DNA from 2 places in the Acidocella sp. C78 genome. Region 2 is predicted to be linked to the other one. Evidence: riboswitches for the same ligand, from Rfam matches in the RefSeq annotation. Region 2 holds a riboswitch; the other holds the start of a gene.
What was found. A riboswitch is a leader RNA that binds a small molecule or an ion and turns the genes downstream of it on or off. The one in region 2 is predicted to bind glycine.
Positions count from the first base shown of each region.

Region 1: it holds a riboswitch for glycine, as region 2 does, so the genes downstream of both, gcvT (glycine cleavage system aminomethyltransferase GcvT) here and gcvT (glycine cleavage system aminomethyltransferase GcvT) in region 2, are expected to answer to the same signal.

Region 1 covers NZ_CAJQZK010000002.1:73,686-87,973, forward strand. Annotated here, with positions in the region: gene ACIDOCELLA78_RS99215 (NADH-quinone oxidoreductase subunit N) at 1-292, shown strand, start outside; gene ACIDOCELLA78_RS99220 (CBS domain-containing protein) at 584-1,015, shown strand; tRNA gene ACIDOCELLA78_RS99225 (tRNA-Thr) at 1,064-1,138, opposite strand; gene hemA (5-aminolevulinate synthase) at 1,186-2,412, opposite strand; gene thyX (FAD-dependent thymidylate synthase) at 2,544-3,476, opposite strand; RNA gene ssrA (transfer-messenger RNA) at 3,537-3,880, shown strand; gene ACIDOCELLA78_RS99245 (hypothetical protein) at 4,248-4,679, opposite strand; gene ACIDOCELLA78_RS99250 (ParA family protein) at 4,676-5,221, opposite strand; partial or broken gene ACIDOCELLA78_RS99255 (NAD(P)H-hydrate dehydratase) at 5,360-6,765, shown strand; gene ACIDOCELLA78_RS99260 (hypothetical protein) at 6,855-7,034, shown strand; glycine riboswitch at 7,157-7,265, shown strand; gene gcvT (glycine cleavage system aminomethyltransferase GcvT) at 7,412-8,512, shown strand; gene gcvH (glycine cleavage system protein GcvH) at 8,524-8,898, shown strand; partial or broken gene gcvP (aminomethyl-transferring glycine dehydrogenase) at 8,913-11,794, shown strand; gene ACIDOCELLA78_RS99280 (lipocalin family protein) at 11,886-12,464, shown strand; gene ACIDOCELLA78_RS99285 (S49 family peptidase) at 12,548-14,288, shown strand, end outside.
Region 2 covers NZ_CAJQZK010000111.1:74,801-89,088, reverse strand. Annotated here, with positions in the region: gene rsmH (16S rRNA (cytosine(1402)-N(4))-methyltransferase RsmH) at 1-350, opposite strand, end outside; gene mraZ (division/cell wall cluster transcriptional repressor MraZ) at 347-805, opposite strand; gene ACIDOCELLA78_RS82970 (S49 family peptidase) at 1,114-2,856, opposite strand; gene ACIDOCELLA78_RS82965 (lipocalin family protein) at 2,940-3,518, opposite strand; partial or broken gene gcvP (aminomethyl-transferring glycine dehydrogenase) at 3,610-6,491, opposite strand; gene gcvH (glycine cleavage system protein GcvH) at 6,506-6,880, opposite strand; gene gcvT (glycine cleavage system aminomethyltransferase GcvT) at 6,892-7,992, opposite strand; glycine riboswitch at 8,139-8,247, opposite strand; gene ACIDOCELLA78_RS82945 (hypothetical protein) at 8,370-8,549, opposite strand; partial or broken gene ACIDOCELLA78_RS82940 (NAD(P)H-hydrate dehydratase) at 8,639-10,044, opposite strand; gene ACIDOCELLA78_RS82935 (ParA family protein) at 10,183-10,728, shown strand; gene ACIDOCELLA78_RS82930 (hypothetical protein) at 10,725-11,156, shown strand; RNA gene ssrA (transfer-messenger RNA) at 11,524-11,867, opposite strand; gene thyX (FAD-dependent thymidylate synthase) at 11,928-12,860, shown strand; gene hemA (5-aminolevulinate synthase) at 12,992-14,218, shown strand; tRNA gene ACIDOCELLA78_RS82910 (tRNA-Thr) at 14,266-14,288, shown strand, end outside.

The DNA of each region.
Region 1 (14,288 bases), on a different contig from region 2:
GCCGCCGACGATGGGCTTCATCGCCAAATTCTACCTTGTCGTCGCCGGTGTCGGCACCGCGTTGTTCTGGCCGGTCGCGGCGCTGCTGCTCGGCAGCGTGATTGGCCTGTTCTATTACCTGCGCCTGTTGATCGCGATGGGCTTGCCGCCCTCGCCGGAGGATGATCCTGCGCGTCGCCTCGATGTGCCGGTATCGGGCCGCGCTCTGATCGGTGTGCTCATGGTGGCGCTCGTGGTTCTGGGAACCTATCCCGCGCCGGTGATGTCTTTCATAAAGATGATGCTCGGGTAGAGCCTCGTCCGGCCGGGTAATTCTTCAAGAAACCCTTGCCTTTTGCATGGCTGGCCTCTGGCGTAGATCATTAAAGTACTGGTTCTGCCGGGGCGGAGGGATCATAGTTTCTGAAAACGGCTTATCGGAACCGCTCCCGTAAAGTCTTTGTTTGGCTCTTGGAGTTTGGCTCTTGGAGTTTGGCTATCGGGGTTTGGCTATCCGGATCGGAGTTCCCGAGGGGGCGTTCAGCGAGGATCGTCTTTCCGGCGATCGTGACAAGACCCGTATCGCCACGACGGAGAATGAGCGATGACAACGATTCGACAGATTCTGGACCAGAAAGGCTGGGGGGCCGTCGTCCTCAAGGGGCGGCAGTCGGTCCCCCAGGCGGCAAGGTTTCTTGCCGCGAAGCGGATCGGCGCCGCGCCGGTGGTCGACGATGGCGGCGGACTTGTCGGAATGCTGTCCGAGCGCGACATCATGAGATCGGTCGGCGATTTCGACGGCGACATCAAGACCCGCACCGTCGCGGATCTGATGACGCGCCTGGTCGCCTCTTGCACGCCCGATGTCACCATTCTCGACGCCATGCTGGCCATGACCACCAATCGCTGCCGTCATCTTCCGGTTTTTGAGGACGATACGCTCGTGGGGCTGGTGAGCATCGGCGATCTCGTGAAAGCCCGCATCGAGGAAGCCGAATTCGAGGTCGACTCCCTGAGGGCATACATCGTGTCGTGAGGGGGCCCGGCGGCCTCGACCCTTCGTTTCGAACGCAAGGAGGGGAGATGGTGCCGACACCCAGGATTGAACTGGGGACCTACTGATTACGAATCAGTTGCTCTACCGCTGAGCTATGTCGGCATGTCCCGGAGCCTATAACGAGGCTTGGCTCACCCTGCAAGATCGAATCAGGCCGCGGCCGTCGCCTGGTCTCCGGACAGGATGTGGCGCAGCGCCCGGACCAGTTCGTCCATCATTGCCTCGGTATGTTTCGGGCCGGGCGTAAATCGCAGCCTTTCTGTTCCGGCGGGCACCGTCGGGTAGTTGATCGGGGTCGCATACATGCCGAATTCGCGGATCAGCCGCATCGAGACCTCGGTTGCCCGTGCCGCGTTGCCGATCATCAGCGGGACGATGTGGCTTTCCGTCGACAAGCGCGGCAGGCCGGCCTGGTCGAATTTGGATTTCAGCAGGTTCGCCCGCTCGAACAGCGTATCGCGCCGGGCCTGATCCACCTTCAGCCGCCGGATCGAGGCGAGCGCCGCCGCAACGGTGGGCGGGGGCAGGGCGGTGGTGAAGATGAAGCCGGCGGCGACCGAACGGATATAGTCGATCACGCTGGCATCGCCGGCGATATAGCCGCCGTGGCAGCCATAGGCCTTGGCGAGCGTGCCCTCGATGATGGTGAGGCGGTGGGCGACGCCGTCGCGCTCGGAGACGCCGGCGCCGTGCGGACCATACATGCCGACGGCGTGAACCTCGTCGAGATAGGTGATGGCGTTGTATTTGTCGGCGAGGTCGCAGATCGCCCCGATCGGGGCGATGTCACCGTCCATCGAGTAGACGCTCTCGAAGGCGATCATCTTCGGCGCGTCAGCCGGCGCGGCCGCCAGCCTGGCCTCGAGATCGGCCAGGTCGTTATGGGCGAAGACATGCACCGTCGCCGCCTTGCCGCCCTTGATGCCGACGATCATCGAATTGTGGTTCTGCGCGTCGGAAAACACGTGCCAACCGGGCATGGAGTTGAGGATCGCGGTCAGCGTCGCCTGGTTCGAGACATAGCCCGAGGTGAAGAGCAGGGCGGCATCCTTGCCATGCAACGCGGCAAGCTCCGCCTCCAGCGCGACATGGATCGGCGAGGAGCCGGCGATGTTGCGGGTGCCGCCGGCGCCGGCGCCCATCGTGCGCGCGGCCTCGATCGAGGCTTCGATCACCTCCGGGTCGGTGCCCATGGCCAGATAGTCGTTCGAGGACCAGACCAGGATGTCCTGGGTGTGGCCTTCCATCGTCACCTTGTAATACGGAAAGCGGTCGGCCAGCTTTTCCAGCGCGACGAACCGGCGATAGCGCCCGGCGGCGCGGATGTCGGCCAGGGCCTTGTCGCATTGGGCGATGAACGGATGGTCGCGATTCATACGGTGCTCCTCGCAGTCCCTCGGGGCGATGCCGTGTCCGCGCCCGGATTGCATGTCATTGCGCGGAAAGTTGCGCGTCTCGTCAAGGACATAAGTTCAAACAGCCGAAATATTTCGTAAAAAGGCGTCGGTCAGATCGGCCCGGGCGGGGCGAGGGCGGCCATCATCTCGTCCCATTCGCGTTTCGAGAGGCCGGATTGCGGCTGATCAACCGGTTCGCCGGCCAGCATCCGGCGCAGGACGGCCAGCATCGTCGCCGAGAAGCTTGCCGCCCCCATGCGGTATTCCTCGAACGCCCGGCAACTCGCCGGAACCCATGCGCGGGCGATGTCGAGGATGGCCTCGGCATAGGCGCGGATCTCGTACTGGGCGTGCGGATCGGCGCGCAGCGAGAGGAAGTGGAAGAGGTTGTGCAGGTCGGTCTTCCAGTACCACTGGGTATAGGTGTTGAGCGTCAGATTCATCCGGGCGAGTTCCCGCGCGAGGCCGCGGCGGGAGGGGTCGGCGCCGCCCTCGTTCAGCATGTGTTCGTAATGCGTATAGTTCCGCCCGGCATCCGCGCGCAGCATGGCGAGCACCTCGGCCGCCTCGTCGCCCTCGAGCAGATCGCCGCGGCCCTGGCGGTTGCTGGCTGACTGCGCGGCGAGATTGGCCGGGGAGGGGATGTAGAATTCCCGGTCCATCACCGAATAGCGGGCGGAGTATTCGTTGACGTTCGCGGTGCGATGGCGGATCCACTGGCGCGCCACGAAGATCGGCAGCTTCACGTGCAGCTTGATCTCGCACATTTCGAAGGGTGTGGAATGCCGGTGGCGCATGAGGTAGCGGATCAGCCCCTCGTCCTCGCTCACCTTGCGGGTGCCCCGGCCGTAGGAGACGCGCGCCGCCTGAACCACCGCGGCATCGTCGCCCATATAGTCGATGACGCGAACGAATCCGTGATCGAGCACGGGCATCGCACTGAAGAGCATGGCCTCGAGCGCCGGCACGGTGGCGCGGCGGGTCGGCGCGGTTTCGGCGCGCGCGGCCTCGATCTCGGTGCGGTCGGAATCGCTGAGCGGCATGGCGGCAGTCCCTGGTTGAGCGATCCTCCTATGCCCGCCGGCGGCCAGGGGCAAGAAGGGGCTCTTTCACAGACGATGGACCTCGCCTATATAGGCAGTGTCGGGGTCACCGACTATGGCGATAAACGATGCGTGGAATAAACGTAGTGGACCCGGGGGCAGTACCCGGCGCCTCCACCAGTTTCCCCGCCGGTCCGGTTCGCATTGCGCAAATCGAACTGCCGGCGGATCAACGGGGGCGAAACAGGCTCGACACGCGTGGTAAAGACCCATCTTTCGCTCGGCATGGTTCCGCCGTCATCGGGCCGTATCACAAGTGCCAACGATAACTTCGAGGCGCTCGCTATCGCTGCATAAGCGATAAGCGCGGCACGGGGGGCGCCGGGCAACAGAAGCCCCCCACCTTGTCACTGTCTCGGATGGGACAAAAAAAGCGGCCGGTCTTTGACCGGCCGGCATCATTTAGATGCTAACTAAAGAGGCTCCCTAAACTTGGCGGCTGGCGTCCGAACCATCGTTCCTGCGCACGACCCACGTTCGTTTGCGGTTTCCGAAAACATCGTAACGCCACAGTCATTAAATGACCGAGAATCATGACGCGGGCAAGACCCTTTCGTGTCGCATGGGGGTCATTGAAAGAAAAAATGTGTTACATGATGTGAGAAGCGGGCGAAGATTGCGAAGTGTTGCGCGGGCTGGCTTCGCCAAAGGAGTGCTCTACCGGATGCGGCGGCCTCCGCTCGCTCACCGCTTCGTCAAGTCGTTGAATTTTCACTGCCCTGTCACGGCGATGACCAGGATGATGAAGGCCAGGAGAAGATTGGCGGCGATCAGCCGGTTGATCCGGCCGATGCCTGTCGCCAGCACCTCCGCATCGTTCTTCGCCATGGATTCGTCATGCAATGGCAGCAATCCGAAGCGGAGAACGAGCGTCAGGACCGCCATCACGATTCCGAGAGACTGCATCGCGTCGACCGTCCAGCTCCAGTCGCGGGGCGGTCCGAGTTCGGCGAAGGCGAGTCCCCAGCCGGATGCGAGGGTCAACGCCATGGCGGGGATCGTTGCGGAAAACTGCCTGCGCCACGCGGCGCCGTCGCGGCGCCCCGCCACCAGAAGGGCGAGCAGCAATCCACTCCATGCGGCAAAGCCACCGATGTGAGCCAGTCGTAGCGCTGAAATTGCCGCGAGGCCGGGCTCGCTCACGACAGGAGTGCGCGCAGCCGTTCGGCGGCGGCCATGATTTCCTGGCCGGCGAGGGTTGCGGGCGTGGTTTCGGCGATGCCGAGACCGTCGGCGAAACTGTTGGCGTAGGCGGCCCGGTTGCCCAGCGCCGTATCGAGCAGTTGAAGCCGCCGCGCGGTGATTTCCGCTTCGAGGCGCCGCCGCAGTCTCGATGCGGCAGGCGCCCGATTGAACATCAGCGCCACCGGCCGGCGTTCCTCGGTCGCCAGGGTCAGCGTGCCCTCGGCGGCCCATAGATCGGGCGGCGTGGGGTTCAGCGGGATCAGCACGAGATCCGCGCCGCGGATGGCGCGCCGCGCGTTGGAATCGAGGACCGGCGGCGTGTCGATCAACACGAGATCACAACTGCCGCGCAAGCTTTCCAGCGCGTTGCCCAGCCGCCATCCGGAAACCGACTCGACGGCGAGATCGGCCCTCGCCCTGGGATTGGCTGCCCGCAGCCGTCCCCAGGCGCCGAGGGTTCCCTGCGGGTCGATATCGAGCAGGCCGACGCGTGCGCCCATGCGAGGGCAACGCCGAGCTGCGCTGCAAGCATCGTCTTGCCCGCGCCGCCCTTCTGTTGCGCTACCGCGATCACCCGCGCCATCGACACCTCCTGTTCCACTTCGGGAGACTAGCAAACGCCGCGCTTTCTGTCTCACATGGGCGCCATGGACGCATTGTATTCTCCATCGGACATGGCCCGTATCGATGCCGCCGCGCCGTGTTGCGGCGTGAGCGGTATCGCGCTCATGGAAAATGCCGGGGCCGCGGTGGCGCGGATCATCCGGCGGCGCTTCAGTCCGGGCCGGGTGCTTGTTCTGGCCGGGCCGGGGAATAATGGCGGCGATGGGTATGTCGCCGCGCGTCATCTGGCGCAGTGGGGCTGGCCGGTGGTTGTCGCGCCCGTTGCGCCGCCAAGACCGGGCGGCGACGCGGCGGCGATGGCGGCGCTCTGGCGCGGCCCTGTCGTGCTGCCCGACCGCGCGCGGATCGGCGCCGCCGACATCGTCATCGATGCCGTGTTCGGCGCCGGATTGAAGAGGGATATCGACCCGGGCATCGCCGACCTCCTTGCCGCGGCGCGCCGCATCGTCGCGATCGACATGCCCAGCGGAGTCGATGGCGCAACCGGCCATGCGCGGGGGCGGCCCGCCCGGGCCGATCTCACGGTGACTTTCGAGGCGTTCAAGCCCGGGCATCTTCTCTATCCGGGGCGGGGGTTCTGCGGCGAGATCCTCCGCGCCGCGATCGGCATGCCCGCGGCGGCATTCGCAGCCGTCGAACCGAAAACCTGGCGCAACACGCCGGCGCTCTGGCGGCTCCCGCGCCCCGAAGCGACGGGCCACAAATATCGCCGTGGCCACCTGACGATCCTTGCGGGACCGATGGGCGGGGCGGCGATTCTGGCCGCGGCCGCGGCCCGGCGCGTGGGGGCGGGGCTGGTGACGCTGAACGGTGCCGGGCTGGGCGCGGTGCCGCCGGGCGTGATCGTCAGCCCGGCTCGGCCCGCAGACCTGCTCGCGGACCCGCGGCGGCGGGTGTGGCTGTGCGGTCCGGGCCTGGGCGTGGACGCGGCGGGCGCCATGCTGCGCTCTCTTCTCGACGCCGGGCGCACCGTCGTGGCCGATGCCGATGCGCTGACCTCGGCGGCCGGGGCGGCGGAGCGCCTGCGGGGCGTTGCCGCCATCACCCCGCATGACGGCGAGTTCGCCCGCCTGTTTCCCGATCTGACGCAAGACCGCCTGACCCGGGCCCGAATCGCCGCGGCGAGGGTGGGAGGGGTTGTTGTGCTGAAAGGGCCGGACACGGTGATCGCGGCGCCGGATGGACGCGCCGCGATCAACGACAATGCGCCGCCCTGGCTGGCGACCGCCGGATCGGGCGACACCCTGGCCGGCATCGTCGGCGGATTGCTGACGCAGGCATGGCGGCGTTCGAATCCTGCTGCGCCGCCGTCTGGCTGCATGGCGCCGCGGCATCGGCGGCGGGGGCGGGGCTCATCGCGGAGGATCTGGCGGAATACCTACCGATGGTTGCGGATGAAATAAAAAATTTCAAAAATTAAACAAAATCGGCCGGAAATGCAGCTTAAGATCGGTGGCGAGAAACGCTGCGTTAACTTATTCTTAAGTCATGTTGGTTATAGCACTTTGCATGATCAGTGCAGCGTCATTATCGGCCTTTGCGGCGCCGATCGGCCCGTCATCGCTGGAAATTCCGCCGCTCCGTGTGACCCCCGCTTCGCCGGCATCAAGCGAGCCCTCGGCGACGTCCCGCCCGTCTGCCGCGCCCTCGGGGGCGATGCGCGGCGCGTATCTCGACATCACCGTCTGACCCGGCTGGTTTTTCCGGTTCGCTTTCGGTTCGCATCTGTCCGGAAAACCCGGCAGGGTGCCAGCAAGCCGAAAAGCAGCGCTTGCGTTCCCCGCTGATCTGAGTTTACACAAGGCCATTCACTCCTCCATGCGGGAGAGAGCGGCGCTTCCGGGTCCATCCGGGTCGCGCCGCCGCCGAAGGCGCAACCGGCCCCCGGAAACGCTCAGGCAAAAGGACCGCAACGGAGCAAGGATCTCTGGAAAGCCGGCGCGATGCGCCGCACCGAAGGCGTAAGGCGCGGTTCACCCCGCGCCGAATCTCTCAGGTTCCGCGACAGAGGGGGGTCAGACTGGGCGGTTCTGCACCCGTCCGCTGGTGTCGCGGGAGATCTGGTCTTGGCCGATTCAGCATTGCTTACCGTGCCGCTCGATGCGCTGCATCGCAGCCTCGGCGCGCGAATGGTCGATTTCGCTGGTTACGACATGCCGGTGCAGTATGACGGCATCATCGCCGAACATCTGCATTGCCGGGCGCAGGCCGCGTTGTTCGATGTCTCGCATATGGGCCAGGCGGTGCTCGAAGGCCCCGATGCGGCGGCCGCGCTGGAACGTGTGGTGACCGGCGATATCAGGGGGCTGAAGCCGGGCCGCCAGCGCTATACGCTGCTGATGAACGCGCGGGGCGGGATTGTCGATGATCTGATGGTCGCCAATCTGGGCGATCGCCTGCTCCTTGTTCTGAATGCCGGGCGCAAGGATGTCGACGTCGCGCACATCCGCGCTCACCTCCCTGAAACCGTCGTGCTGACCACGCAATTCGACCGCGCCCTGCTCGCCCTGCAGGGGCCCGAGGCCGGCGCCGTTCTGGCCGCTCTCGCGCCGGACGCCGCGGCGATGCGCTTCATGGATGCGCGCGAGACGTCGGCGTCAGGCATTCCGGTCACGATCACCCGCTCGGGGTATACCGGTGAGGACGGGTTCGAGATCGGCCTGCCCGCGGCGGACGCCGAGACGCTGGCGCGCGCCCTTCTCGCCGATCCGCGGGTGAAGCCGGCCGGCCTCGGCGCGCGGGATTCGCTGCGGCTTGAGGCCGGGCTGCCGCTCTATGGCAACGATATCGACGAAACCCGGGACCCGATTTCCGCCGGGCTCGGCTTCGCCATCGGCAAGACGCGCAAGATGGGGTGGGATTTCCTGGGCGGCGATGCCGCGCGGGCGGTGCACGATGCCGGCCCGCGCGAACGCCTGGTCGGGCTTCGCGCCGACGGCCGGGCTCCGGTGCGCGCCGGCGCCGAACTCCGCGATGCCGCCGGGCAGCCGGTCGGGCGCATCACCTCGGGCACGTTCGGGCCGAGCGTCAACGGGCCTGTCGCGCTCGGGTATGTCCGCGCCGACTGCGCCGCGGATGGCTCGACCCTGATCGCCGGGCTGCGCGGCCGCGATATCGGCATGACCGTCGTGCCGCTGCCTTTCGTTCCGCATCGTTATCATCGCTGAAAGAGGACCAGATGACCGAGATCCGATTTTCCAAAGACCATGAATGGATCAGGCTCGACGGCGACGTCGCCACCGTGGGGATCACCGATCACGCGCAGTCGGCGCTCGGTGACGTCGTGTTCGTCGAACTGCCGGAGGCGGGGCGGCATGTCGATGCCGGCGAGGGCTGCGCGGTGGTGGAAAGCGTCAAGGCCGCGTCGGATGTCTACGCGCCGCTCTCCGGCACGGTGACCGAGGCGAACGGCGCGCTGGCCGACGAGCCGGGCATGGTCAACGCGCAGGCCGAATCCGGCGCCTGGTTCTTCCGCATGACCCTGGACGACCGCGCCGCCTTCGATGCCCTGCTGACCGCCGACGATTACCAGGCCTTTCTCGCAACGCTCTGACCGGAGCCGCCGCCATGCCGGATACCGCGCCCCAGACCATCGACGATTTTGCCGCCCTGCTGGCCGAGGAGCGCTTCGCCCTGCGCCATATCGGCCCCGGGCCGCCGAGCGCGCGGCGATGCTGCGCGCGCTGGGGGCTGCGGATCTCGACGCGCTGATCGCTCGCACCGTGCCGGAGACGATCCGCATCGCCGCGCCGCTCGACCTGCCGGCGGCGCTGACCGAGGGCGAGATCCTCGACGATCTGCGCCGCTACGCCGCGGGTAACGAGGTCAAGCGCAGCCTGATCGGGCTCGGCTATCACGGCACCGTCACGCCGCCGGTCATCCTGCGCAACGTGCTGGAAAATCCCGGCTGGTATACGGCCTATACGCCGTACCAGGCCGAGATCGCCCAGGGGCGGCTGGAGGCGCTGCTGAATTTCCAGACGATGATGGCGGAACTCGCCGGGCTCGACCTCGCCAATGCCTCGCTGCTCGACGAGGGCACGGCGGCGGCGGAGGGCGTCGCGCTCGCGCATGCGGTACACAAGGGCGGATCGACGGTGATCGCCGTCGCCGCCGACCTGCATCCGCAGAGCCGGGCGGTGATCGCCACCCGTGCCGCACCGCTCGGCTGGACGCTGGCCGATGTGGCGCCGGGGGATGCCGCCGCGATCGAGCGGACGAAGCCCTTCGCCGTGGTGCTGCAATACCCGGGGACGACCGGTGCCGTGCGCGACCTGTCGGACGAGATCGCGGCGGCGCATCGCGCCGGGGCGCTCGCCATCGTCGCGGCCGACCCGCTGGCGCTCACCCTGCTGCGGCCGCCGGGCGAGATGGGGGCGGATATCGTGCTCGGCTCGGCCCAGCGCTTCGGCGTGCCGATGGGCTTCGGCGGGCCGCACGCGGCCTTTTTCGCGACGCGCGATTCGCTGAAGCGGCACATGGCGGGCCGGCTGGTGGGCGTTTCGGTCGACGCGGCGGGGGAGGCCGCGCTGCGCCTCGCCTTGCAGACGCGCGAGCAGCATATCAGGCGCGAGAAGGCGACCTCGAATATCTGCACCGCGCAGGTGCTGCTGGCGGTGATCGCCGGGTTCTATGGCGTGTGGCATGGGCCGGAAGGGCTGGCGCGGATCGCCCGGCGGGTGCATCTCGCGGCCAGGCTGCTCGCCGGCGCGGCGCGGGCGGCGGGGTTGCCGCTCCGGCACGACACGTTCTTCGACACGATCGCGATCGAGGCCGGCGCGGGGGCGGACGCGCTGACGCAGCGGGCGCTGCGCGCGGGGTTCAATCTGCGGCGCGTCGATGATGGCTGCGTCGCCATCGCGCTCGACGAGACGGTGACGGCGGCGGAGATCGCCGCTCTGGCCGGCGTGATCGGCGGCACGGCGGATGCCGCGGCCTCGCCGCTCGCCGCGCTGGCGCGGCAGAGCGCGTTCATGAATGCGCCCGTATTCCACGCGCATCGCTCGGAGCATGCGATGCTGCGCTATCTCAAGCAGCTCGAGGACAAGGACGTCGCGCTCAACCGCAGCATGATCCCGCTCGGCTCCTGCACGATGAAGCTGAACGCGACGGCGGAGATGATCCCGATCACCTGGCGCGCCTTCGCCGACATCCACCCCTTCGCGCCGATCGAGCAGACCCGGGGCTACCGGGCGCTGATCGCCCGGCTGTCGGACGATCTCGCGCGGATCACCGGCTTCGCCGCGGTCTCGTTGCAGCCGAATTCCGGCGCCCAGGGGGAATATGCCGGGCTGCTCGCGATTCGCGCCTTTCATGCGGCGCGCGGCGAGGAGCATCGCGACATCTGCCTGATCCCGTCCTCGGCGCATGGCACCAACCCGGCCTCGGCGACGATGGCGGGCTATCGGGTGGTGGTGGTCGGCTGCGACCGGGCGGGGAATATCGACCTCGCCGACCTGGAGGCGAAGATCGCCGCGCATGCGGGGAAGCTCGCCGCGCTGATGATCACCTATCCCTCGACCCATGGCGTGTTCGAGGCGAGCGTGCGGGATATCTGCGCGCGCGTGCACGCGGCGGGCGGGCAGGTCTATATGGATGGGGCGAACATGAACGCGCAGGTGGGGCTGACCTCGCCGGCGGCGATCGGCGCCGATGTCTGCCATCTCAACCTGCACAAGACCTTCTGCATTCCGCATGGCGGCGGCGGGCCCGGCGTGGGGCCGATCGCGGTGGCGGCGCATCTCGCGCCGCATCTGCCCAACCATCCGCTGCGGCCGGATGCCGGGCCCTCGACCGGCTATGGGCCGGTGAGTGCCGCGCCGTTCGGCTCGGCGTCCATCCTGCCGATCCCCTACGCCTATATCCGCATGATGGGGCCGGACGGGCTGCGCGAGGCGACGGCGGTGGCGATTCTCAACGCCAACTACATCGCCCATCGGCTCGCGCCGCATTACCCGATCCTCTATACCGACGCGAACGGCATGGTGGCGCATGAATGCATCATCGATTGCCGGCACTTCCAGGCCGAGGCGGGCGTGCTGGTCGAGGATATCGCCAAGCGGTTGCAGGATTACGGGTTCCATGCGCCGACCATGTCCTGGCCGGTGCCGGGCACGCTGATGATCGAGCCGACCGAAAGCGAGACGAAGGCGGAACTCGACCGGTTTTGCGAGGCGATGATCGCGATCCGCGGCGAGATCGCCGATGTCGCGGCCGGCGCGCTCGACCGGGCGGACAACCCGCTGAAGAACGCGCCGCATACCGCGGCCGAGGTGATGGCGGCGGCGTGGACGCACGGCTATGGCCGCGACCGCGCCGCCTTCCCGCTGCCGTATCTGCGCGCCGCGAAATACTGGCCGCCGGTCAAGCGGGTGGACAACGTGTATGGCGACCGTAACCTCGTGTGCTCCTGCGCGCCGCTTTCGGCCTATGCCGAGGCGGCGGACTGAGCCGGGCGCGGTTTCGGAAAACCGGGGCGGGACCACATCCAGGGCTGTGCGGGGAGCGTAATCCCGGCATGGCCCTGAATGGAGACCCATCATGATGACACTCGCCCGCCGCTCGCTGCTCGCGGCAGCCCCGGCGCTGCTCGCCGGCTGCACCTTCGACACCAGCCCCTATCCCCTGCCGCCGCTGCGCCATGCGCGCGTCGATCTCGACCGGTTCATGGGGCGCTGGTACATCATCGGCCATATCCCGTATTTCGCCGAGGCCGGATATGTCGGCGCCAATGCGGTCTATACGCGCCGGCCCGACGGGGCGATCGATGACCAGTATAACGCCTATCCCGGGAGCTTTGCCGCGAAACGGTTCCGGTTCACCTCGGTCGACGAGGTGGAGCCGGGGACGGACAATGCGGTCTGGCGCGTCACCCTGCTGAACGGAATGATCGGCGTGCCGTATGTGATCATGCATGTCGAGCCCGATTATTCGGTGTTTCTCGGCGGGTTTCCGAACCGTTCGCTGGGCTGGATATTCGCGCGCGCGCCGCGGATGGACGCGGCGACCTATCGCGCGATGCTCGACCGTTTCTATCGCCAGGGCTACGACGCGCGGCGGTTCCGGCGCGTCGCGCAGTTTCCCGACCAGATCGGCCAGCCCGGCTTCGAGCGCGTCTGAACGGCGGGGACATGGCGTTTTTGGGGCCTTGCCGCTGACCCGATGCGTCGGCATATCAGGGTTCATGAGGTCGAGCGCCGCCCATGAGTGAGTTCGCCGCGCCGTTGCGCGGCCTGGCCAGGCTGCTGTGGCGGGTGGCGCGCGCGGCGGTGTTCGTGGTCGGGCTGGCGACGATCGCGCTGGCGGGCGCGGGGGCGTGGGGGCTTCACCGGCTGGCGCGCCAGACGGTCCGGCTGCCGGCGCATTTCGTGCTCACCCTCGATTTGCAGGATGCGCCGCCGGACGTGGCCGCATCGCCGGCGTTGCTGGCGCGGGCAACCGGCGCGCGCCCGACGCTCGAACAGACCATCGCGGCGATCGACCGTGCCGCCACCGATCCGCGGGTGCGCGGCATCGACATTCTGCTCGGCGGTGGGTGCTGCGGCCTGACCACGGCCGAGGAGTTGCATGACGCGCTCTCCCGCTTCCGGGCGGTTTCCCACCGGCAGGTGGTCGCCCGGGCCATGTCGTTCGACGGGGCGGCAGGGCTTGGCGCCTATGTCGTCGCCACGGCGGCAAACCGCATCGAGCTTTCCGATGCCGGCGATTTCGGGGTTACCGGCCTTGCCCTGCAAAGCCCGTTCGCGGCGGACCTGCTCAAGATGGCGGGGGTCGAGGCGCAGTTCGCCCATATCGGCAAATACAAGACCTATCCGGAATTGTTCACCCGATCGGGGCCCTCGGCCGCGGCGACCGAGATGATGAACAGCCTCGCCGGCTCGCTCTACGAGTCCGCGCTGGTGCCGATCGCGGCACGGTTGAAACGCAGCCCGGACCAGGTGAAGGCCCTGCTCGACCAGGCGCCGTTCAGCGCAGGACAGGCGAAGCAGGATGGGCTGGTCGACACCGTGCTGCCGCTTTCGGCCCAGATTGCCCATGTGCATGGCCTTCATGTGCGGCTCGCTCAGTATATCGCCGCGATGCGGTCCGCGCCGGCGGGCGCCCCCAAGGTGGCGCTGATCGTCGCGCATGGCGACATCAACGCGCCGGACGCACCGGAGCGGAGCGGCGGGATCGATCCGGGGCGCCTCGCGCATGAAATCGCGGTCGCGGTGGCCGACAAGTCGATCCGCGCGATCGTGCTGCGGCTCGACACGCCTGGCGGCACGGTGACCGGCTCGGCCATGGTTGGCGCCGAGGTCGCGCATGCCGCCAGTGTCCACAAGCCGCTGATCGTCTCGATGGGCGCGCTCGATGCATCGGGCGGCTACTGGATTTCGAGCCACGGCGCGGTGCTGGTGGCCGATCCGGCAACCCTGACCGGCTCGATCGGCGTGCTTGGCGGCAAGTTCAGCTTCGGTGGGCTTCTCGCCCGGCTGGGCGTCAACGTCAGCGCGGCCTCGCGCGGGGCGAACGCGCTGTTCGACAGCGCCGTGACGCCCTGGACGCCGGCGCAACTGGCCAGCCTGCAGGGGCAGCTCGATCTCGATTACCAGAAATTCATCGGCTGGGTCGCTGCCGGCCGCCGGATGAGCCCGGCGCAGGTCAATGCGGTGGGGCAGGGGCGGGTTTGGACCGGCGCGCAGGCCCGCAGCCGAGGCCTGGTCGACCGGCTCGGTGGATATCACGCAGCCTTCATGGCCGCGCGCGCCTTGCTCCATCTGCCGGCGGGCGCCCCGCTCGACATCGTGCCAGGCAATGCGCAACCGGGGCTCGGCGTGCTCATCGCCTCTCTGGCGCGGCGCGCGAGCCCCCTCGGCGTTGCCGAATTGCCAGAGCCCCTGCGCGGGCTTCTCGCGCTCACGCGGCTGCATCGGCTGTCAATGATACCGGTCGAATTCCGGT
Region 2 (14,288 bases):
GAGAAGCCCCGCGCCGGATCGTCGAGCTGGTAGGACGACACCCCGAAATCGAACACCGCGCCGTCAAGCGCTGTCACCCCACGATCGCGCAGCAGATCGAGCAGGTCGCCGAACCGGCCCTCGACGAGATGCAGCCGGCCGGGATGCCGGCTGGCCAGCGCCGCGCCGCGCCCGATGGCCGCCGGATCGCGGTCGATCGCCCAGACCGCGCAGGACGCCGCCTCCAGAATGGCAGCGCTGTATCCGCCGCCGCCGAAGGTTCCGTCGAGATAAACCCCGCCATCGCGCGGCGCGAGCATCGTCACCGCCTCCTCGCGCAGCACCGGCACATGGGAAAACTCGCCATTCATGCCGACGCTCCCGCCGGCAGGGTGAGTCCGCCAATCCGCGCGCGCTCCCGCGCCTCGGCCCGGCGACGGTCGGCCGCGTCCGGCTCCCAGATCTGGAATGTCCGCCCCAGCCCCATGAACACCACGCTGTCACGCAACCCCGCATGCTCCACGAGCGGCTCAGGCAGCAGAACCCTTCCTTCCTTGTCGGCTTCGAGCGGCCAGGCATCGGCGTAGAGCGCCGCCGCCATGTCATCGTGGGTATCGCTGAACAGGTCGAGACCTTGCAGACGCGTGGCCAGCGCCTCGAACACCGGCGTCGGCCAAGCCTCGATGCAGCGATGCTTGTGCGATGGCCGCAGGATCAGGCCGTGCGAGTCGCCATCCCGGCGCAGGGCGGCACGAAACGCCGCCGGGACCGATACCCGGCCCTTGGCGTCCAACCTGTTCCTGTGAGTGCCGAGAAACTGGCTCATCGGCGCTGTCGCGGCCCTTTCGTCTCGCCGTTGATATGCCTCGCTGCAAACATTCCGACATCAGGACGGTACGTCAGCCGGATTCGCTATGGGTTGTCATGGGATATCATGGGGAATCATGGGCGTCAAAGGGATTTATCTTTGTCGCTCGCAAAATTTCCACTTAAAAAGAGCAACAAATCGGAATCGCCAGTGACGCGGAGGACTTCGCCACCCGTCAATTCGATGTGTTTCTGTTTTGTTCCAGATTTGCGGCGAAAGGGTGGATTTTGATTAACCGTTTGTTAATGGAAGGCCGACTCGCGGCCCTACCGGAATTCGACCGGTATCATTGACAGCCGATGCAGCCGCGTGAGCGCGAGAAGCCCGCGCAGGGGCTCTGGCAATTCGGCAACGCCGAGGGGGCTCGCGCGCCGCGCCAGAGAGGCGATGAGCACGCCGAGCCCCGGTTGCGCATTGCCTGGCACGATGTCGAGCGGGGCGCCCGCCGGCAGATGGAGCAAGGCGCGCGCGGCCATGAAGGCTGCGTGATATCCACCGAGCCGGTCGACCAGGCCTCGGCTGCGGGCCTGCGCGCCGGTCCAAACCCGCCCCTGCCCCACCGCATTGACCTGCGCCGGGCTCATCCGGCGGCCGGCAGCGACCCAGCCGATGAATTTCTGGTAATCGAGATCGAGCTGCCCCTGCAGGCTGGCCAGTTGCGCCGGCGTCCAGGGCGTCACGGCGCTGTCGAACAGCGCGTTCGCCCCGCGCGAGGCCGCGCTGACGTTGACGCCCAGCCGGGCGAGAAGCCCACCGAAGCTGAACTTGCCGCCAAGCACGCCGATCGAGCCGGTCAGGGTTGCCGGATCGGCCACCAGCACCGCGCCGTGGCTCGAAATCCAGTAGCCGCCCGATGCATCGAGCGCGCCCATCGAGACGATCAGCGGCTTGTGGACACTGGCGGCATGCGCGACCTCGGCGCCAACCATGGCCGAGCCGGTCACCGTGCCGCCAGGCGTGTCGAGCCGCAGCACGATCGCGCGGATCGACTTGTCGGCCACCGCGACCGCGATTTCATGCGCGAGGCGCCCCGGATCGATCCCGCCGCTCCGCTCCGGTGCGTCCGGCGCGTTGATGTCGCCATGCGCGACGATCAGCGCCACCTTGGGGGCGCCCGCCGGCGCGGACCGCATCGCGGCGATATACTGAGCGAGCCGCACATGAAGGCCATGCACATGGGCAATCTGGGCCGAAAGCGGCAGCACGGTGTCGACCAGCCCATCCTGCTTCGCCTGTCCTGCGCTGAACGGCGCCTGGTCGAGCAGGGCCTTCACCTGGTCCGGGCTGCGTTTCAACCGTGCCGCGATCGGCACCAGCGCGGACTCGTAGAGCGAGCCGGCGAGGCTGTTCATCATCTCGGTCGCCGCGGCCGAGGGCCCCGATCGGGTGAACAATTCCGGATAGGTCTTGTATTTGCCGATATGGGCGAACTGCGCCTCGACCCCCGCCATCTTGAGCAGGTCCGCCGCGAACGGGCTTTGCAGGGCAAGGCCGGTAACCCCGAAATCGCCGGCATCGGAAAGCTCGATGCGGTTTGCCGCCGTGGCGACGACATAGGCGCCAAGCCCTGCCGCCCCGTCGAACGACATGGCCCGGGCGACCACCTGCCGGTGGGAAACCGCCCGGAAGCGGGAGAGCGCGTCATGCAACTCCTCGGCCGTGGTCAGGCCGCAGCACCCACCGCCGAGCAGAATGTCGATGCCGCGCACCCGCGGATCGGTGGCGGCACGGTCGATCGCCGCGATGGTCTGTTCGAGCGTCGGGCGCGCGCCGGTTGCCCGCGCCAGCAACGCCGGCGATGCGGCCACGTCCGGCGGCGCATCCTGCAAATCGAGGGTGAGCACGAAATGCGCCGGCAGCCGGACCGTCTGGCGCGCCAGCCGGTGAAGCCCCCACGCCCCCGCGCCCGCCAGCGCGATCGTCGCCAGCCCGACCACGAACACCGCCGCGCGCGCCACCCGCCACAGCAGCCTGGCCAGGCCGCGCAACGGCGCGGCGAACTCACTCATGGGCGGCGCTCGACCTCATGAACCCTGATATGCCGACGCATCGGGTCAGCGGCAAGGCCCCAAAAACGCCATGTCCCCGCCGTTCAGACGCGCTCGAAGCCGGGCTGGCCGATCTGGTCGGGAAACTGCGCGACGCGCCGGAACCGCCGCGCGTCGTAGCCCTGGCGATAGAAACGGTCGAGCATCGCGCGATAGGTCGCCGCGTCCATCCGCGGCGCGCGCGCGAATATCCAGCCCAGCGAACGGTTCGGAAACCCGCCGAGAAACACCGAATAATCGGGCTCGACATGCATGATCACATACGGCACGCCGATCATTCCGTTCAGCAGGGTGACGCGCCAGACCGCATTGTCCGTCCCCGGCTCCACCTCGTCGACCGAGGTGAACCGGAACCGTTTCGCGGCAAAGCTCCCGGGATAGGCGTTATACTGGTCATCGATCGCCCCGTCGGGCCGGCGCGTATAGACCGCATTGGCGCCGACATATCCGGCCTCGGCGAAATACGGGATATGGCCGATGATGTACCAGCGCCCCATGAACCGGTCGAGATCGACGCGCGCATGGCGCAGCGGCGGCAGGGGATAGGGGCTGGTGTCGAAGGTGCAGCCGGCGAGCAGCGCCGGGGCTGCCGCGAGCAGCGAGCGGCGGGCGAGTGTCATCATGATGGGTCTCCATTCAGGGCCATGCCGGGATTACGCTCCCCGCACAGCCCTGGATGTGGTCCCGCCCCGGTTTTCCGAAACCGCGCCCGGCTCAGTCCGCCGCCTCGGCATAGGCCGAAAGCGGCGCGCAGGAGCACACGAGGTTACGGTCGCCATACACGTTGTCCACCCGCTTGACCGGCGGCCAGTATTTCGCGGCGCGCAGATACGGCAGCGGGAAGGCGGCGCGGTCGCGGCCATAGCCGTGCGTCCACGCCGCCGCCATCACCTCGGCCGCGGTATGCGGCGCGTTCTTCAGCGGGTTGTCCGCCCGGTCGAGCGCGCCGGCCGCGACATCGGCGATCTCGCCGCGGATCGCGATCATCGCCTCGCAAAACCGGTCGAGTTCCGCCTTCGTCTCGCTTTCGGTCGGCTCGATCATCAGCGTGCCCGGCACCGGCCAGGACATGGTCGGCGCATGGAACCCGTAATCCTGCAACCGCTTGGCGATATCCTCGACCAGCACGCCCGCCTCGGCCTGGAAGTGCCGGCAATCGATGATGCATTCATGCGCCACCATGCCGTTCGCGTCGGTATAGAGGATCGGGTAATGCGGCGCGAGCCGATGGGCGATGTAGTTGGCGTTGAGAATCGCCACCGCCGTCGCCTCGCGCAGCCCGTCCGGCCCCATCATGCGGATATAGGCGTAGGGGATCGGCAGGATGGACGCCGAGCCGAACGGCGCGGCACTCACCGGCCCATAGCCGGTCGAGGGCCCGGCATCCGGCCGCAGCGGATGGTTGGGCAGATGCGGCGCGAGATGCGCCGCCACCGCGATCGGCCCCACGCCGGGCCCGCCGCCGCCATGCGGAATGCAGAAGGTCTTGTGCAGGTTGAGATGGCAGACATCGGCGCCGATCGCCGCCGGCGAGGTCAGCCCCACCTGCGCGTTCATGTTCGCCCCATCCATATAGACCTGCCCGCCCGCCGCGTGCACGCGCGCGCAGATATCCCGCACGCTCGCCTCGAACACGCCATGGGTCGAGGGATAGGTGATCATCAGCGCGGCGAGCTTCCCCGCATGCGCGGCGATCTTCGCCTCCAGGTCGGCGAGGTCGATATTCCCCGCCCGGTCGCAGCCGACCACCACCACCCGATAGCCCGCCATCGTCGCCGAGGCCGGGTTGGTGCCATGCGCCGAGGACGGGATCAGGCAGATGTCGCGATGCTCCTCGCCGCGCGCCGCATGAAAGGCGCGAATCGCGAGCAGCCCGGCATATTCCCCCTGGGCGCCGGAATTCGGCTGCAACGAGACCGCGGCGAAGCCGGTGATCCGCGCGAGATCGTCCGACAGCCGGGCGATCAGCGCCCGGTAGCCCCGGGTCTGCTCGATCGGCGCGAAGGGGTGGATGTCGGCGAAGGCGCGCCAGGTGATCGGGATCATCTCCGCCGTCGCGTTCAGCTTCATCGTGCAGGAGCCGAGCGGGATCATGCTGCGGTTGAGCGCGACGTCCTTGTCCTCGAGCTGCTTGAGATAGCGCAGCATCGCATGCTCCGAGCGATGCGCGTGGAATACGGGCGCATTCATGAACGCGCTCTGCCGCGCCAGCGCGGCGAGCGGCGAGGCCGCGGCATCCGCCGTGCCGCCGATCACGCCGGCCAGAGCGGCGATCTCCGCCGCCGTCACCGTCTCGTCGAGCGCGATGGCGACGCAGCCATCATCGACGCGCCGCAGATTGAACCCCGCGCGCAGCGCCCGCTGCGTCAGCGCGTCCGCCCCCGCGCCGGCCTCGATCGCGATCGTGTCGAAGAACGTGTCGTGCCGGAGCGGCAACCCCGCCGCCCGCGCCGCGCCGGCGAGCAGCCTGGCCGCGAGATGCACCCGCCGGGCGATCCGCGCCAGCCCTTCCGGCCCATGCCACACGCCATAGAACCCGGCGATCACCGCCAGCAGCACCTGCGCGGTGCAGATATTCGAGGTCGCCTTCTCGCGCCTGATATGCTGCTCGCGCGTCTGCAAGGCGAGGCGCAGCGCGGCCTCCCCCGCCGCGTCGACCGAAACGCCCACCAGCCGGCCCGCCATGTGCCGCTTCAGCGAATCGCGCGTCGCGAAAAAGGCCGCGTGCGGCCCGCCGAAGCCCATCGGCACGCCGAAGCGCTGGGCCGAGCCGAGCACGATATCCGCCCCCATCTCGCCCGGCGGCCGCAGCAGGGTGAGCGCCAGCGGGTCGGCCGCGACGATGGCGAGCGCCCCGGCGCGATGCGCCGCCGCGATCTCGTCCGACAGGTCGCGCACGGCACCGGTCGTCCCCGGGTATTGCAGCACCACGGCGAAGGGCTTCGTCCGCTCGATCGCGGCGGCATCCCCCGGCGCCACATCGGCCAGCGTCCAGCCGAGCGGTGCGGCACGGGTGGCGATCACCGCCCGGCTCTGCGGATGCAGGTCGGCGGCGACGGCGATCACCGTCGATCCGCCCTTGTGTACCGCATGCGCGAGCGCGACGCCCTCCGCCGCCGCCGTGCCCTCGTCGAGCAGCGAGGCATTGGCGAGGTCGAGCCCGGCGAGTTCCGCCATCATCGTCTGGAAATTCAGCAGCGCCTCCAGCCGCCCCTGGGCGATCTCGGCCTGGTACGGCGTATAGGCCGTATACCAGCCGGGATTTTCCAGCACGTTGCGCAGGATGACCGGCGGCGTGACGGTGCCGTGATAGCCGAGCCCGATCAGGCTGCGCTTGACCTCGTTACCCGCGGCGTAGCGGCGCAGATCGTCGAGGATCTCGCCCTCGGTCAGCGCCGCCGGCAGGTCGAGCGGCGCGGCGATGCGGATCGTCTCCGGCACGGTGCGAGCGATCAGCGCGTCGAGATCCGCAGCCCCCAGCGCGCGCAGCATCGCCGCGCGCTCGGCGGCCCGGGGCCGATATGGCGCAGGGCGAAGCGCTCCTCGGCCAGCAGGGCGGCAAAATCGTCGATGGTCTGGGGCGCGGTATCCGGCATGGCGGCGGCTCCGGTCAGAGCGTTGCGAGAAAGGCCTGGTAATCGTCGGCGGTCAGCAGGGCATCGAAGGCGGCGCGGTCGTCCAGGGTCATGCGGAAGAACCAGGCGCCGGATTCGGCCTGCGCGTTGACCATGCCCGGCTCGTCGGCCAGCGCGCCGTTCGCCTCGGTCACCGTGCCGGAGAGCGGCGCGTAGACATCCGACGCGGCCTTGACGCTTTCCACCACCGCGCAGCCCTCGCCGGCATCGACATGCCGCCCCGCCTCCGGCAGTTCGACGAACACGACGTCACCGAGCGCCGACTGCGCGTGATCGGTGATCCCCACGGTGGCGACGTCGCCGTCGAGCCTGATCCATTCATGGTCTTTGGAAAATCGGATCTCGGTCATCTGGTCCTCTTTCAGCGATGATAACGATGCGGAACGAAAGGCAGCGGCACGACGGTCATGCCGATATCGCGGCCGCGCAGCCCGGCGATCAGGGTCGAGCCATCCGCGGCGCAGTCGGCGCGGACATACCCGAGCGCGACAGGCCCGTTGACGCTCGGCCCGAACGTGCCCGAGGTGATGCGCCCGACCGGCTGCCCGGCGGCATCGCGGAGTTCGGCGCCGGCGCGCACCGGAGCCCGGCCGTCGGCGCGAAGCCCGACCAGGCGTTCGCGCGGGCCGGCATCGTGCACCGCCCGCGCGGCATCGCCGCCCAGGAAATCCCACCCCATCTTGCGCGTCTTGCCGATGGCGAAGCCGAGCCCGGCGGAAATCGGGTCCCGGGTTTCGTCGATATCGTTGCCATAGAGCGGCAGCCCGGCCTCAAGCCGCAGCGAATCCCGCGCGCCGAGGCCGGCCGGCTTCACCCGCGGATCGGCGAGAAGGGCGCGCGCCAGCGTCTCGGCGTCCGCCGCGGGCAGGCCGATCTCGAACCCGTCCTCACCGGTATACCCCGAGCGGGTGATCGTGACCGGAATGCCTGACGCCGACGTCTCGCGCGCATCCATGAAGCGCATCGCCGCGGCGTCCGGCGCGAGAGCGGCCAGAACGGCGCCGGCCTCGGGCCCCTGCAGGGCGAGCAGGGCGCGGTCGAATTGCGTGGTCAGCACGACGGTTTCAGGGAGGTGAGCGCGGATGTGCGCGACGTCGACATCCTTGCGCCCGGCATTCAGAACAAGGAGCAGGCGATCGCCCAGATTGGCGACCATCAGATCATCGACAATCCCGCCCCGCGCGTTCATCAGCAGCGTATAGCGCTGGCGGCCCGGCTTCAGCCCCCTGATATCGCCGGTCACCACACGTTCCAGCGCGGCCGCCGCATCGGGGCCTTCGAGCACCGCCTGGCCCATATGCGAGACATCGAACAACGCGGCCTGCGCCCGGCAATGCAGATGTTCGGCGATGATGCCGTCATACTGCACCGGCATGTCGTAACCAGCGAAATCGACCATTCGCGCGCCGAGGCTGCGATGCAGCGCATCGAGCGGCACGGTAAGCAATGCTGAATCGGCCAAGACCAGATCTCCCGCGACACCAGCGGACGGGTGCAGAACCGCCCAGTCTGACCCCCCTCTGTCGCGGAACCTGAGAGATTCGGCGCGGGGTGAACCGCGCCTTACGCCTTCGGTGCGGCGCATCGCGCCGGCTTTCCAGAGATCCTTGCTCCGTTGCGGTCCTTTTGCCTGAGCGTTTCCGGGGGCCGGTTGCGCCTTCGGCGGCGGCGCGACCCGGATGGACCCGGAAGCGCCGCTCTCTCCCGCATGGAGGAGTGAATGGCCTTGTGTAAACTCAGATCAGCGGGGAACGCAAGCGCTGCTTTTCGGCTTGCTGGCACCCTGCCGGGTTTTCCGGACAGATGCGAACCGAAAGCGAACCGGAAAAACCAGCCGGGTCAGACGGTGATGTCGAGATACGCGCCGCGCATCGCCCCCGAGGGCGCGGCAGACGGGCGGGACGTCGCCGAGGGCTCGCTTGATGCCGGCGAAGCGGGGGTCACACGGAGCGGCGGAATTTCCAGCGATGACGGGCCGATCGGCGCCGCAAAGGCCGATAATGACGCTGCACTGATCATGCAAAGTGCTATAACCAACATGACTTAAGAATAAGTTAACGCAGCGTTTCTCGCCACCGATCTTAAGCTGCATTTCCGGCCGATTTTGTTTAATTTTTGAAATTTTTTATTTCATCCGCAACCATCGGTAGGTATTCCGCCAGATCCTCCGCGATGAGCCCCGCCCCCGCCGCCGATGCCGCGGCGCCATGCAGCCAGACGGCGGCGCAGCAGGATTCGAACGCCGCCATGCCTGCGTCAGCAATCCGCCGACGATGCCGGCCAGGGTGTCGCCCGATCCGGCGGTCGCCAGCCAGGGCGGCGCATTGTCGTTGATCGCGGCGCGTCCATCCGGCGCCGCGATCACCGTGTCCGGCCCTTTCAGCACAACAACCCCTCCCACCCTCGCCGCGGCGATTCGGGCCCGGGTCAGGCGGTCTTGCGTCAGATCGGGAAACAGGCGGGCGAACTCGCCGTCATGCGGGGTGATGGCGGCAACGCCCCGCAGGCGCTCCGCCGCCCCGGCCGCCGAGGTCAGCGCATCGGCATCGGCCACGACGGTGCGCCCGGCGTCGAGAAGAGAGCGCAGCATGGCGCCCGCCGCGTCCACGCCCAGGCCCGGACCGCACAGCCACACCCGCCGCCGCGGGTCCGCGAGCAGGTCTGCGGGCCGAGCCGGGCTGACGATCACGCCCGGCGGCACCGCGCCCAGCCCGGCACCGTTCAGCGTCACCAGCCCCGCCCCCACGCGCCGGGCCGCGGCCGCGGCCAGAATCGCCGCCCCGCCCATCGGTCCCGCAAGGATCGTCAGGTGGCCACGGCGATATTTGTGGCCCGTCGCTTCGGGGCGCGGGAGCCGCCAGAGCGCCGGCGTGTTGCGCCAGGTTTTCGGTTCGACGGCTGCGAATGCCGCCGCGGGCATGCCGATCGCGGCGCGGAGGATCTCGCCGCAGAACCCCCGCCCCGGATAGAGAAGATGCCCGGGCTTGAACGCCTCGAAAGTCACCGTGAGATCGGCCCGGGCGGGCCGCCCCCGCGCATGGCCGGTTGCGCCATCGACTCCGCTGGGCATGTCGATCGCGACGATGCGGCGCGCCGCGGCAAGGAGGTCGGCGATGCCCGGGTCGATATCCCTCTTCAATCCGGCGCCGAACACGGCATCGATGACGATGTCGGCGGCGCCGATCCGCGCGCGGTCGGGCAGCACGACAGGGCCGCGCCAGAGCGCCGCCATCGCCGCCGCGTCGCCGCCCGGTCTTGGCGGCGCAACGGGCGCGACAACCACCGGCCAGCCCCACTGCGCCAGATGACGCGCGGCGACATACCCATCGCCGCCATTATTCCCCGGCCCGGCCAGAACAAGCACCCGGCCCGGACTGAAGCGCCGCCGGATGATCCGCGCCACCGCGGCCCCGGCATTTTCCATGAGCGCGATACCGCTCACGCCGCAACACGGCGCGGCGGCATCGATACGGGCCATGTCCGATGGAGAATACAATGCGTCCATGGCGCCCATGTGAGACAGAAAGCGCGGCGTTTGCTAGTCTCCCGAAGTGGAACAGGAGGTGTCGATGGCGCGGGTGATCGCGGTAGCGCAACAGAAGGGCGGCGCGGGCAAGACGATGCTTGCAGCGCAGCTCGGCGTTGCCCTCGCATGGGCGCACGCGTCGGCCTGCTCGATATCGACCCGCAGGGAACCCTCGGCGCCTGGGGACGGCTGCGGGCAGCCAATCCCAGGGCGAGGGCCGATCTCGCCGTCGAGTCGGTTTCCGGATGGCGGCTGGGCAACGCGCTGGAAAGCTTGCGCGGCAGTTGTGATCTCGTGTTGATCGACACGCCGCCGGTCCTCGATTCCAACGCGCGGCGCGCCATCCGCGGCGCGGATCTCGTGCTGATCCCGCTGAACCCCACGCCGCCCGATCTATGGGCCGCCGAGGGCACGCTGACCCTGGCGACCGAGGAACGCCGGCCGGTGGCGCTGATGTTCAATCGGGCGCCTGCCGCATCGAGACTGCGGCGGCGCCTCGAAGCGGAAATCACCGCGCGGCGGCTTCAACTGCTCGATACGGCGCTGGGCAACCGGGCCGCCTACGCCAACAGTTTCGCCGACGGTCTCGGCATCGCCGAAACCACGCCCGCAACCCTCGCCGGCCAGGAAATCATGGCCGCCGCCGAACGGCTGCGCGCACTCCTGTCGTGAGCGAGCCCGGCCTCGCGGCAATTTCAGCGCTACGACTGGCTCACATCGGTGGCTTTGCCGCATGGAGTGGATTGCTGCTCGCCCTTCTGGTGGCGGGGCGCCGCGACGGCGCCGCGTGGCGCAGGCAGTTTTCCGCAACGATCCCCGCCATGGCGTTGACCCTCGCATCCGGCTGGGGACTCGCCTTCGCCGAACTCGGACCGCCCCGCGACTGGAGCTGGACGGTCGACGCGATGCAGTCTCTCGGAATCGTGATGGCGGTCCTGACGCTCGTTCTCCGCTTCGGATTGCTGCCATTGCATGACGAATCCATGGCGAAGAACGATGCGGAGGTGCTGGCGACAGGCATCGGCCGGATCAACCGGCTGATCGCCGCCAATCTTCTCCTGGCCTTCATCATCCTGGTCATCGCCGTGACAGGGCAGTGAAAATTCAACGACTTGACGAAGCGGTGAGCGAGCGGAGGCCGCCGCATCCGGTAGAGCACTCCTTTGGCGAAGCCAGCCCGCGCAACACTTCGCAATCTTCGCCCGCTTCTCACATCATGTAACACATTTTTTCTTTCAATGACCCCCATGCGACACGAAAGGGTCTTGCCCGCGTCATGATTCTCGGTCATTTAATGACTGTGGCGTTACGATGTTTTCGGAAACCGCAAACGAACGTGGGTCGTGCGCAGGAACGATGGTTCGGACGCCAGCCGCCAAGTTTAGGGAGCCTCTTTAGTTAGCATCTAAATGATGCCGGCCGGTCAAAGACCGGCCGCTTTTTTTGTCCCATCCGAGACAGTGACAAGGTGGGGGGCTTCTGTTGCCCGGCGCCCCCCGTGCCGCGCTTATCGCTTATGCAGCGATAGCGAGCGCCTCGAAGTTATCGTTGGCACTTGTGATACGGCCCGATGACGGCGGAACCATGCCGAGCGAAAGATGGGTCTTTACCACGCGTGTCGAGCCTGTTTCGCCCCCGTTGATCCGCCGGCAGTTCGATTTGCGCAATGCGAACCGGACCGGCGGGGAAACTGGTGGAGGCGCCGGGTACTGCCCCCGGGTCCACTACGTTTATTCCACGCATCGTTTATCGCCATAGTCGGTGACCCCGACACTGCCTATATAGGCGAGGTCCATCGTCTGTGAAAGAGCCCCTTCTTGCCCCTGGCCGCCGGCGGGCATAGGAGGATCGCTCAACCAGGGACTGCCGCCATGCCGCTCAGCGATTCCGACCGCACCGAGATCGAGGCCGCGCGCGCCGAAACCGCGCCGACCCGCCGCGCCACCGTGCCGGCGCTCGAGGCCATGCTCTTCAGTGCGATGCCCGTGCTCGATCACGGATTCGTTCGCGTCATCGACTATATGGGCGACGATGCCGCGGTGGTTCAGGCGGCGCGCGTCTCCTACGGCCGGGGCACCCGCAAGGTGAGCGAGGACGAGGGGCTGATCCGCTACCTCATGCGCCACCGGCATTCCACACCCTTCGAAATGTGCGAGATCAAGCTGCACGTGAAGCTGCCGATCTTCGTGGCGCGCCAGTGGATCCGCCATCGCACCGCGAACGTCAACGAATACTCCGCCCGCTATTCGGTGATGGACCGGGAATTCTACATCCCCTCCCCGGCCAATCTCGCCGCGCAGTCAGCCAGCAACCGCCAGGGCCGCGGCGATCTGCTCGAGGGCGACGAGGCGGCCGAGGTGCTCGCCATGCTGCGCGCGGATGCCGGGCGGAACTATACGCATTACGAACACATGCTGAACGAGGGCGGCGCCGACCCCTCCCGCCGCGGCCTCGCGCGGGAACTCGCCCGGATGAATCTGACGCTCAACACCTATACCCAGTGGTACTGGAAGACCGACCTGCACAACCTCTTCCACTTCCTCTCGCTGCGCGCCGATCCGCACGCCCAGTACGAGATCCGCGCCTATGCCGAGGCCATCCTCGACATCGCCCGCGCATGGGTTCCGGCGAGTTGCCGGGCGTTCGAGGAATACCGCATGGGGGCGGCAAGCTTCTCGGCGACGATGCTGGCCGTCCTGCGCCGGATGCTGGCCGGCGAACCGGTTGATCAGCCGCAATCCGGCCTCTCGAAACGCGAATGGGACGAGATGATGGCCGCCCTCGCCCCGCCCGGGCCGATCTGACCGACGCCTTTTTACGAAATATTTCGGCTGTTTGAACTTATGTCCTTGACGAGACGCGCAACTTTCCGCGCAATGACATGCAATCCGGGCGCGGACACGGCATCGCCCCGAGGGACTGCGAGGAGCACCGTATGAATCGCGACCATCCGTTCATCGCCCAATGCGACAAGGCCCTGGCCGACATCCGCGCCGCCGGGCGCTATCGCCGGTTCGTCGCGCTGGAAAAGCTGGCCGACCGCTTTCCGTATTACAAGGTGACGATGGAAGGCCACACCCAGGACATCCTGGTCTGGTCCTCGAACGACTATCTGGCCATGGGCACCGACCCGGAGGTGATCGAAGCCTCGATCGAGGCCGCGCGCACGATGGGCGCCGGCGCCGGCGGCACCCGCAACATCGCCGGCTCCTCGCCGATCCATGTCGCGCTGGAGGCGGAGCTTGCCGCGTTGCATGGCAAGGATGCCGCCCTGCTCTTCACCTCGGGCTATGTCTCGAACCAGGCGACGCTGACCGCGATCCTCAACTCCATGCCCGGTTGGCACGTGTTTTCCGACGCGCAGAACCACAATTCGATGATCGTCGGCATCAAGGGCGGCAAGGCGGCGACGGTGCATGTCTTCGCCCATAACGACCTGGCCGATCTCGAGGCCAGGCTGGCGGCCGCGCCGGCTGACGCGCCGAAGATGATCGCCTTCGAGAGCGTCTACTCGATGGACGGTGACATCGCCCCGATCGGGGCGATCTGCGACCTCGCCGACAAATACAACGCCATCACCTATCTCGACGAGGTTCACGCCGTCGGCATGTATGGTCCGCACGGCGCCGGCGTCTCCGAGCGCGACGGCGTCGCCCACCGCCTCACCATCATCGAGGGCACGCTCGCCAAGGCCTATGGCTGCCACGGCGGCTATATCGCCGGCGATGCCAGCGTGATCGACTATATCCGTTCGGTCGCCGCCGGCTTCATCTTCACCACCGCCCTGCCCCCGCCCACCGTTGCGGCGGCGCTCGCCTCGATCCGGCGGCTGAAGGTGGATCAGGCCCGGCGCGATACGCTGTTCGAGCGGGCGAACCTGCTGAAATCCAAATTCGACCAGGCCGGCCTGCCGCGCTTGTCGACGGAAAGCCACATCGTCCCGCTGATGATCGGCAACGCGGCACGGGCAACCGAGGTCTCGATGCGGCTGATCCGCGAATTCGGCATGTATGCGACCCCGATCAACTACCCGACGGTGCCCGCCGGAACAGAAAGGCTGCGATTTACGCCCGGCCCGAAACATACCGAGGCAATGATGGACGAACTGGTCCGGGCGCTGCGCCACATCCTGTCCGGAGACCAGGCGACGGCCGCGGCCTGATTCGATCTTGCAGGGTGAGCCAAGCCTCGTTATAGGCTCCGGGACATGCCGACATAGCTCAGCGGTAGAG